Regions from separate parts of the Janthinobacterium sp. 1L-D-8-B-C4 genome, predicted to be linked through region 2. Evidence: predicted binding sites of a transcription regulator. Region 2 holds the regulator's gene; the other holds the start of a gene.
What was found. Region 2 encodes sigma-54, which starts transcription at its own class of promoters, with help from an activator protein. Its sites were predicted from a motif close to TGGCANGNAANCTGCTTT; they were not measured.
Positions count from the first base shown of each region.

Region 1: adh (aldehyde dehydrogenase) is a predicted target of sigma-54. The motif match lies at 3,575-3,592, and genes of this name have one in related genera.

Region 1 is NZ_JBXAVX010000029.1:11,552-16,954, reverse strand. It holds gene AC0Z42_RS29365 (4Fe-4S binding protein) at 1-1,457, opposite strand, end outside; gene AC0Z42_RS29360 (DUF779 domain-containing protein) at 1,580-1,957, opposite strand; gene adh (aldehyde dehydrogenase) at 1,967-3,487, opposite strand; gene pedF (cytochrome c-550 PedF) at 3,788-4,291, shown strand; gene AC0Z42_RS29345 (high-potential iron-sulfur protein) at 4,350-4,670, opposite strand; gene AC0Z42_RS29340 (methanol/ethanol family PQQ-dependent dehydrogenase) at 4,926-5,403, shown strand, end outside.
Region 2 is NZ_JBXAVX010000016.1:83,386-88,788, reverse strand. It holds gene hprK (HPr(Ser) kinase/phosphatase) at 1-816, shown strand, start outside; gene rapZ (RNase adapter RapZ) at 1,120-1,983, shown strand; gene hpf (ribosome hibernation-promoting factor, HPF/YfiA family) at 2,065-2,424, opposite strand; gene AC0Z42_RS23890 (RNA polymerase factor sigma-54) at 2,494-3,972, opposite strand; gene lptB (LPS export ABC transporter ATP-binding protein) at 3,977-4,735, opposite strand; gene lptA (lipopolysaccharide transport periplasmic protein LptA) at 4,735-5,313, opposite strand; gene lptC (LPS export ABC transporter periplasmic protein LptC) at 5,332-5,403, opposite strand, start outside.

The DNA.
Region 1 (5,403 bases), on a different contig from region 2:
ACCAGGGCCTGCACGATGCCGGTGAGATTGACGATCGACAGCTGGGCCTGGGCGTAGTAGCCGATAAAGCCGGCCGTAAATACCAGGTAGGCCAGGCGGAACCAGGCGAAACCGCGTGCATTGCTACTGAGCTTGCGCGGCATGGACAGCGCCAGCGCCAGCACGGCCAGACCCAGCGCCAGTATCAGCAGGTCCATGCGCCGCGCGATCCATGCCGCGTGCCAGCTCGTGTCGCCTGGCGCAGCAATCAGAAAACGCGATGGCACGCGATAGGTCATCGGCAGCTCGCGCGTGATGCGCTCGGGGTAGAACTGGCCCTTGCTGCGCGTGACCGGCACCGTAAAGTCGAAAGCGGCGCCGGGATCGAGGCCGGCTTCGGCAGGCACGCGAAAGACAGTCAGGCTGGCATCCGCAGGAACGCGCACGCCCGGCGCCAGTTTCAGGTCGAGATCGAGGTCGCGCATGTCGATCGCCAGCTGGTGCTGGCGCAACAGCAGGCGCTCGGGAATGCCGCCGCGCGTAAAGTCGTCGCCTGGCACGCGGTGGCGGCCCGACGAGATGACGAGAATCGCCTGGTCGCCCTGCTCTATCCAGGGTTTCAGCTTGGCCAGGCTGGCTTCGGTGAGCAGGCTGCGCGCGACAGACGGCACCGACACGCAAGCAAGATACAGGTCGATAAAAACATCGTCGGGCTGGCGCAACCCTTCTTCATCGAGCCGCGCGCCATCGCTGCCCGCATAGAGGTTTTCCATCTCGCGATTCGAGACGCGCAGATGGCGCAGCAAACCAGCATCCTGCAAGCGCTTGAAAGGCAGCGTTTCCATCATATCGGTGCGCACGCGGGCAATCCCTTCCGCGCCCTTGCCCGCGCCAAAACCGAGCTTGCGGCGCGACACCAGCAAGGCCGCCGCCAGCACGCTTTCATTGATGATGCGCACCGAGACCGTGGCCTTGGAAATACCGTCGAGGGTCACGCGCGAGGCGTCAGGCTGGCGCGCGCGCCTGGCCTGGGTCTCGATATGGATGTTCTGCTTCAGCGACACCCCCTGGTACTGTTTGACGAATTCAAACAGCGGCGCCTCGCCCAACCCGTACTGGAACACCGGCTCATGCTGCGACAGCACCTCGACGCCGATAAAGCGCCCGGCCGGGTCGATCGCCACCAGCAGGTTGACCGGCACGCCCGAAAAGCCGGGGATGGGCGCCAGGTCGACCGACTCGAACACATAGCCGGCCAGCGTGCTGCCACCATCACCCTGGCGGAACAGGGGCCATACCGGCAATTCGGCATCGCGTTCGCCAACCGTCAATGGTGCGGGAAAGCGCTGCGCCAGTTCGGCCTGCGTCATCACGCCGGCGTGGGCGGACGAGGCGCCGAGCAGCAGCGCCAGCATGCCGGCGGCCAGGCACAGCACGAGCGTTATCGCGCGCCGGCAGCGCGCCATGGTATGCATCATGATCTCCAGTATGTGGTCAGGCAGGCGTAAAAAAAGCCGACGGCCGCAGCCGTCAGCTAAAACCGTGTCCGGGCGAACGGGGAGAAGACGCCCGCATGGTTCCGGACCCAGGTGGCAACAAACTAAGTAGCTGCTTTCGAAGGATGCTGCAGTTGCGCCAGCTCTTCGTCGGTGAACAGGCGCGAGCGGGTCAGGAAACGCCGGCCGGTGCCGTTATCGAGCGAGAACATGCCGCCATTGCCATTGACTACGTCGATGATCAGCTGCGTATGTTCCCAGTAGGCGAACTGCTCGATGCCCATGTAGAACGGCGTGCCGTCCAGGTTGCCAAGGTAGACGTCGGTGTCCGACAGATTGAACTCGCCGGCCGCGTAGCACATCGGCGCGCTGCCGTCGCAGCAGCCGCCCGACTGGAAAAACATCAGCGGTCCATGCTTGCCACGCAAGGTGGCCAGCATGTCGAGCGCGGCTGGCGTGGCCGTCACGCGTTCCATGGTCATGATGACTCCTTAGAAGAAACCCAGCGCGTTCGGGCTGTACGACACCAGCAGGTTTTTCGTCTGCTGGTAATGGTCCAGCATCATCTTGTGGTTTTCACGGCCGATGCCCGACTGCTTGTAGCCGCCGAACGCGGCGTGGGCCGGATACAGGTGGTAGCAATTGGTCCAGACGCGGCCGGCCTGGATGGCGCGGCCGACACGGAAGGCGCGCGAACCGTCGCGCGTCCAGAGACCGGCGCCCAGGCCATACAAGGTGTCGTTGGCGATGCGCAGCGCGTCGGCTTCGTCCTTGAAGGTGGTGACCGAGACCACCGGCCCGAAGATCTCTTCCTGGAAGATGCGCATGCTGTTGTCGCCCTTGAATACGGTAGGACGCACGTAATAGCCCTGCTCCAGGTCGCCGCCCTGGGTATTGCGCTCGCCGCCGGCCAGGATTTCGGCGCCTTCCTGCTTGCCGATGTCGATATACGAGAGGATTTTTTCCAGCTGCTCCTGCGACGCCTGAGCCCCAAGCATGGTGGACGCATCGAGCGGATTGCCCTGCTTGATCTTCGCCACGCGCTCCAAAGCGCGGGCGATGAAGGCTTCGTAGATCGATTCCTGGATCAGCACGCGCGACGGGCAGGTGCACACCTCGCCCTGGTTCAGCGCGAACATGGCAAAGCCTTCCAGGCATTTGTCGAAGAAAGCGTCGTCGGCGTCCATCACATCGGCAAAGAAGATGTTCGGCGACTTGCCACCCAATTCGAGCGTGACGGGGATCAGGTTTTGCGCCGCGTACTGCATGATCAAGCGCCCGGTGCCGGTCTCGCCGGTGAAGGCGATCTTTGCGATGCGTTTATTGGACGCCAGCGGCTTGCCCGCTTCCAGGCCATAGCCGTTGACGATATTCAGGACGCCCGGCGGCAGCAGGTCGCCGATCAGTTCGATCAGGACCATGATGGACGCCGGCGTCTGTTCGGCCGGTTTAAGGACCACGCAATTGCCGGCGGCCAGGGCCGGCGCCAGCTTCCACACCGCCATCAAAATCGGGAAATTCCACGGGATGATCTGGCCCACCACGCCCAGCGGTTCATGGAAGTGATACGCATAGGTTTCGGAGTCGATCTGCGCAACCGAGCCTTCCTGGGCGCGGATGCAGCCGGCAAAGTAGCGGAAATGGTCGATCGCCAGCGGAATATCGGCGGCCGTGGTTTCGCGGATCGGCTTGCCGTTGTCGATGGTCTCAGCAGTGGCGATCAGGGCCAGGTTCGCTTCCATGCGGTCGGCGATCTTGTTGAGGATATTGGCGCGCTCGGTTTGCGAAGTCTTGCCCCACGCTTCCTTGGCGGCGTGGGCGGCGTCCAGCGCCAGCTCGACGTCTTCGGCTGTGGAACGGGCCACTTCGCAAAAAACCTGGCCGGTGATCGGCGTGATATTGCCGAAGTATTCGCCTTTGACGGGAGCGACGAATTTGCCGCCGATATAGTTGTCATAGCGTTGTTTGAAGGGATTGGCTACGCCCAGTTTGCTGATGTCTGCCAGATTCATGTCGTCCTCTTTCTCGTTGGTCTTAGCTTCGATGAAGCCGCCGCGAGGCGGCCCTTGGGGATGTGTCAGGTGGTCCTGATCTTTTGTTTTGCAAATGCCGTGCCAGCAGCCAGACAGCGTCTATCGGTACGTAAAGCCCGGGATGCTGCGTCAAACGGGATCAGTCAGGCGCGCCAGCTGTTCCGTTTCTGAACAAGGGAACAGCCCTCGCCGCAAGCCACCATGATGGTGGACGCGATGGCATACCGATTGCTACCTGGTGATGGACGCAATCAGCGCATAACCAGAACGGAGACCATCATGACCCCACGCATTCCCACCACCACCAACGCCCGGCGCCTGCGCACCTTGCGGCTGGCCGCCGGCGGCCTCGCCTGCATGCTGGCGGCCGCAGCCGTCTGGGCGCACGGCAATATGACACCGCAGGCGGTCGACACATCCACACTGCCACAATTGGGCGCCGAGTGGCGCACGGAAAACCCGTATCGGAACAATGCGGAAGCGATACGAATCGGCAATTCTGCCTTTACCCAGAACTGCGCCCGCTGCCATGGGCTCGAAGCGGTCTCTGGCGGCATGGCGCCGGACTTGCGCAAGCTCGACAATGACTGCGCGGCATTGCAAGATGCCAAGAAAAAAGACGGTTGCGCGCAGGAGATCGACCAATATGTGCTCGATACGGTGCGCCACGGCCGCTCGCGCAATGGCGCCGTCTACATGCCGCCGTTCGAGGGCGTGTTCAGTCAGGAAGCGATCTGGGCGGTAAAGGCGTATCTGGAAACGCGGCGCGAAGTGCCTTTGTAAGGCCGCCCCATCCATCACCGGGAGGCGCTGCCGTGGCAGCGCCTTTTTTCATGCTGCGTCAGCCAGGTACTTTGGCCCAAGCCAGGCACCAGCCCGGCGCCGCAATCTGCTTGCGGCCGAACATGGCGCAACCCGCCCAGGCGTCGTCCTTTTTCCCCTGGAAGAAAGAACAGTTGGCACAGTGCTGGGCCGGCTTGTGCTGCGGGTATTTTTTGGTATCGACCTTGCCCGTATCGTGGCGGTAGCCGAGCGCCCTGGCCTGGTCGCTGTCCTCGTCGACTTTCGGCGCGCTCGATTGTGCGCCGGCAAGCGAGGCTGCGCCCATGCCGCCGACGGCGAGCAATTGGCAAAGAAAATGGCGGCGTGGTGCTTGATGCATGGTGGTCTCCTGTTGTCGTTATCAAGAAGGCGCAAATGGCCTCGCTACATCCATCAGCAACCCTTGTGCCAGCAGGCGCCTGCCACGGGCAGCGACATCAGACTGTGACAAAACAGCACAGCACCACCTCGCCAACTGTGGCAGGACGGCGCACACGCTGCCATCCACAGCGTGAAAAAAGCCTGGCACGCATGTTGCTCAATTACCCATGGCGACCACGTCGCACCACCATAAAAACCAGCAAGGGAGACCACCATGCAGCCACAATTTCCACGTCCAATCGCTTTCGCCATCCTCGCCCTGATCGCCGGCGCCGCCACAGCGGTCGACACCAGGGTCACCTGGGACGATATCGCCAACGCCGACAAGGGCACGTCCGATGTGCTCAGCTACGGCCTGGGCCTGAAAGCGCAGCGCCACAGCCTGGCGAAAAAAATCAACACGAAAAACGTCGACCAGATCGTGCCCGCCTGGACCTTCTCGTTCGGCGGTGAAAAGCAGCGCGGCCAGGAGGCGCAGGCGCTGGTGCATGACGGCATCATCTATGTGACAGCCTCGTATTCGCGCATCTACGCACTCGACGCGAAGACCGGCAAGCAGCTGTGGGCCTATGAGCACCGGCTGCCCGACGATATCCGCCCCTGCTGCGACGTGGTCAACCGCGGCCCGGCCATTTATGGCGACAAGGTGTATTTCGGCACGCTCGACGCGCGCATGATTGCGCTCAACAAGA
Region 2 (5,403 bases):
GCCGCCGACCAGGTCGGCCACTTGAACCTGATCCACCCGGGCCGCATCCAGGTGTTTGGCCACCAGGAAATCAATTACTACCAGCGCCTGAAGGTCAATACGCGCACCCACGTGATTGGCGAGCTGATTGCCGGCGGCCCGCCCGCGCTGATCATTGCGCAAGGCCTGGAAACGCCGCCCGACATCCTGGCCATCTGCGACGAGCAGAATATCCCTTTGTTTTCCACGCCGCTGCCAGCTGCCCAAGTGATCGACTTCCTGCGCGTCTACCTGTCGAAAAAGCTGGCGCAGCGCATTATCATGCACGGCGTGTTCATGGACGTGCTAGGCGTGGGCGTGTTGATCACCGGCGACTCGGGCCTGGGAAAGAGCGAGCTTGGGCTGGAGCTGATTTCGCGCAGCCACGGCCTGGTGGCCGACGACGCCGTGGAATTTTCGCGCATCGCGCCCAACATGATCGAAGGGCGCTGCCCGCCGCTGCTGCAGAACCTGCTCGAAGTGCGCGGCCTGGGCCTGCTCGACATCAAGGCCATCTTTGGCGAAACGGCCGTGCGCCGCAAGATGCGCTTGAAACTGATCGTGCACCTGGTGCGCCGCAACGCACTGGAAGAAGAAGTCGAGCGCCTGCCCTTCCTGTTCCCCACCGAAGACGTGCTGGGCCTGCCGGTGCGCAAGGTCGTCATCCCCGTCGCCGCCGGCCGCAATATCGCCGTGCTGCTTGAAGCAGCGGTGCGCAATACCATCTTGCAGCTGCGCGGGATTGATACGCTGCAGGAATTCATGGAGCGGCAACGACTCGCCATGAGTGGCGATTAATGTTGCCAAGGAGTTCGCCCTTGCAAGGGCGAACCGTTACGCAGGCACGAAGCGGTGCTTCGTGAATTCCCTGCTGCACCAATGACTCGCCATGAGCGGCGATTAATGTTGCCAAGGAGGTCACCCTTGCAAGGGCGAACCGTTACGCAGGCACGAAGCGCTGCTTCGTGAATTCCCTGCTGCACCAACGACTCGCCATGAGTGGCGACTGAGGCCGCGGGCAGCCTCCATATTCAATTGCAATAAAATGTAAAGACGATTGCCGCGGCACGCGCAGGCAGTCTTTATTGTATGATCGCGCCTATGCACATCATTCTACTTACCGGCATTTCCGGCTCCGGCAAATCTGTTGCACTCAAGGTGCTGGAGGATACCGGTTTTTACTGTGTCGACAACCTGCCGCCCGCTTTGTTGCCGAGCCTGGTGCAAACCTTGCTCGACGAAGGCACCAACAGGCTCGGCGTGGCGGTCGATGCACGCAGTGCGGAATCGCTGACTAGCCTGCCGCACAATGTGGCACTGCTGCGTGCGCAGGGGCATGACGTCAAGGTGCTGTTTCTGACCGCCACCACGCATTCCCTGGTGGCGCGCTTTTCGGAAACGCGACGCAGTCATCCTTTGTCGCATGAATTGCTTCCAGGCGAGAATCCGGCCAGCCGCCGCACGCTGATCGAATGCATCTCGGAAGAGCGCGAGCGGCTGTCGGCGATACAGCAACTGGGCCATGTGATCGACACCTCGGAGCTGAGCGCCAACAAGCTGCGTGCCTGGATCAAGGATATCGTCGCCTCCGAACGCGCGCCGCTGACCCTGTTCTTCGAATCGTTCGCCTTCAAGCTGGGCGTGCCGCTGGACGCCGACTTCGTGTTTGACGTGCGGGCCCTGCCCAATCCGTATTACGACCTGGCGCTGCGCCCGCTCGATGGCCGCGACGCGCCGGTGATCGCTTTTCTCGATGCCCAGCCCAGCGCCCTGGAACTGTTTGCCGATATCCGCAATTTCGTGGAAAAGTGGCTGCCGTCGTTCAAGTCCGACAACCGCAGCTATCTGACGGTGGCGCTCGGCTGCACCGGTGGCCAGCACCGTTCGGTATATATGGCGGAACACCTGGCGCAGTATTTTGCCGACCGCGAACGGGTCGTGCTGCGCCACCGCGAGCGTAGCTGAGCCGGAAAAATGGGCGCAAAAAAGGGCGCGAAGTAAACACAGCGCGCCCTTAGTTGATCACAACAATCCGGAGCGGCAGGCCTAGACGGCGGCGGCTTCTTCAGGAGTGTTGTCTGGCAGATGCTTGATCGCCTCTTTACCGTGCCCTTGCACTTTGGTTTTGTACTTCATCACTTGCCGGTCCAGCTTGTCGATCAGGCTGTCGATCGCGGCATACAGGTCTTGCGCCAGGCTTTCCACGTAGACGGTCTTGCCGCTCAGTCGCAGATTCACTTCGGCCTTCTGGCGTTTTTCTTTCTCTTTGAGGTTGTCGACGGTCAGAATCACGGCGATATCGATAACGTGATCGAAATGGCGTTTCACGCGCTCCAGTTTGGTTTGTACGTATTCACGGATGGCTGGTGTCACTTCGAGATGATGTCCGCTGATGGTGAGATTCATACACACTCCTAAAGATGATCGGGTTCGTGCGGTGGCCATCGTTCCGGCCCGCAGAGGAACCGAAAAAAACTACAAAGACTTACGCAGACTCACTGGCGGAATTTTCAACGCTTCCCGGTATTTGGCAACAGTACGTCGCGCAATCACCATGCCTTGTTCCCCCAGCATGTCCGCAATCTTACTGTCGGATAAAGGATTTTTAGGGTTCTCTGCTCCTGTCAATTGCACGATCAAGGCACGTATCGCCGTCGATGACGCCTCCCCTCCTGCTTCGGTGGCGACGTGGCTGCCAAAGAAATACTTCAACTCAAACATTCCATGCGGGGTCAGCATGTACTTTTGGGTTGTTACCCGCGAGATAGTACTCTCGTGTAAACCCAGTGTATCAGCTATTTCGCGAAGCACAAGTGGCCGCATGGCAACTGCGCCATGCGAGAAAAAATCCTTTTGCCGTTCCACTATCGCCTGCGCCACGCGCAGGATGGTGTCGAAGCGCTGGCGCATGTTCTTGATCAGCCACTTGGCTTCCTGCAACTGCGCGCCCATGCCGCCCTCGCCCTTGCCTTGCTTGAGCAGGTTGGCGTACATGGCGTTCACGCGCAGGCGCGGCATCACGTCATTGTTGAGCGACACCTGCCAGCCATTGCGGGCCCGCTTGACCACCACGTCCGGCACCACGTAATCGGACACGTCGGACGCAAACACGGCGCCCGGGTGCGGGTTGCACAAGCGAATCACGGTCTGCGCTTCGCGCAAGTCTTCATCGTCGCAATCGAGGGCTTTTTTCAGCTTGTTGAAGTCGCGCTGGGCAAACCAGGCCAGGTGTTTTTCAACGATGGTCAAGGCCATGCGGCGCGTCACCAGCGCCACCTGCGGCAGGCGTTTGATCTGCAGCGCCAGGCATTCGGACGCATTGCGCGCACCCACGCCGGGCGGATCGAAACTTTGCAGCAGCGACAAGGCGGTGCGCAGTTCGTCGGCGTCGACTTCCAGTTCCTCGGGCAGGCGCGCCAGGATATCGTCAAGCGATTCCTCCAGGTAGCCATTGTCGTCGAGCGCATCGATGATCAGTTCGACCAGCGCGCGGTCGCGCAGTTCCAGCACGGTCACGCGCATCTGCTCCATCAGGTGTTCGCGCAAGGTGCAATGATGGGCTTCCAGTTGCGGGCGGGAATCCTCATCGTCGGGCGCCTTGCCGCGGCTGGCCTCGTTCCAGTCGCTGTCGCCGCCTTCGGGCGCGGCCGTGCTCTCGCCGCCTTCACCATCGAACGTTTCCGCTTCGGCCGCCGGCGCCGGCGCTTCCTGGCCAGGCGGCGCAGGCGGCGCTTCGCCTGGCGCAGCAGTCGAACTCAGGGCACCATCGGACAGCAGGCGCAAGGAACGGTCGAGCGGATCGTCGAGACGCTCCAGCAAGGGATTATCGGTCAGCAATTGCTCCAGCTCCTGGTGCAATTCCAGCGTGGACAATTGCAACAGGCGTATCGATTGCTGTAATTGCGGCGTCAGTGCCAGGTGCTGCGAGGTGCGCAGCTGCAGTGATTGTTTCATCGGCTTACATGCGGAAATGTTCGCCCAGATACACGCGGCGCACCGACTCGTTGGCGATGATGTCGTCGGGCCGGCCTGATGCCAGCACCGAGCCCTGGTTGATGATGTAGGCTCGGTCGCAGATGCCCAGCGTTTCGCGCACGTTGTGGTCGGTGATCAGCACGCCGATATTGCGTTCTTTCAAAAACCGCACGATGCGCTGGATTTCGATCACGGCGATCGGATCGACGCCGGCGAACGGCTCGTCGAGCAGCACGAAACGCGGGTCGGTGGCCAGCGCGCGCGCGATTTCCACGCGGCGCCGTTCGCCGCCCGACAGCGACAGCGCCTGGTTTTCGCGCAGCTTTTCAATCTGCAAGTCGGCCAGCAATTTGTCGAGGCGCTCCTCGATCTCGGCCTTTTTCAAAGGGCGGCCGTCGACGGTCTGGATTTCCAGCACGGCGCGGATATTGTCTTCCACCGTCAGCTTGCGAAACACCGACGCTTCCTGCGGCAGGTAGGACAGGCCCATCTGCGCGCGGCGGTGGATCGGCAGGCTGGAAATATCGACGCCGCTGATATCGATGGTGCCGCCGTCGGATGGCACCAGGCCGACGATCATGTAGAACGAGGTGGTCTTGCCGGCGCCGTTCGGACCCAGCAGGCCCACCACTTCGCCGCATTCGACCTGCAGCGACACATCATGCACGACCTGCCGCTTGCCATAGGTTTTCTGCAGTCCCCGCACGATCAGGGTGCTGCCGCAACGTTCATTCTTGTTCATTATTTTTTCCCTGGCGCGGGCGCGGCGGGCGTTTTGTCTGCCGCCGGTTTGTTCTTCGGCTGGATCACCATGCGCACGCTGCCGGCGCCGGGGGCGCTGGTGCCGCTGTCGCTGTTTTCCATATTGAATAATTCATTGCGGCTGTCATACGAAATGAAGGCGCCATTGGCCACGTCGGTCGGCTTGGTGCCTTGCAGGCGCGTCAGCTTGGCCCTGGAAAACAGTTTCACGACTTCGGTCTTGTTGTTGTATTCCACCCGTTCCGCTTCGCCTTCGACCCACAGGTCGCCTTCGCCGTCGCGCTTCTGGCGGAAAGTGGCCAGCTTGCCCGCTTCGCCCCAGAAGGTGATGAACTGGTAGCCCTGCGGATCTTCCGTGATCAGGGCGCGCCCCGCCTTCATGGTCAGCGTGCCTTTCACCAGCACCACGTCGCCGGTCAGGGTGCGGGTCTGCTTGATGTCGTCGACCTGGCCGCGCTGGGCGGTGATGACGGCTTCTTTTTCGGAATCGGCCTTTTCGGCATGGGCAGCGCCCATCACGGCCAGGGAAAACAGGCTGAGCAGCAAGATTTTTTTCATTTGATAGTGTCCTTTTATTTATTTGGCCGGCACGGCTTTGCGCGGCGGAATCACGATGCGCACCGAGCTCGGCACTTCCACCACGCTGGA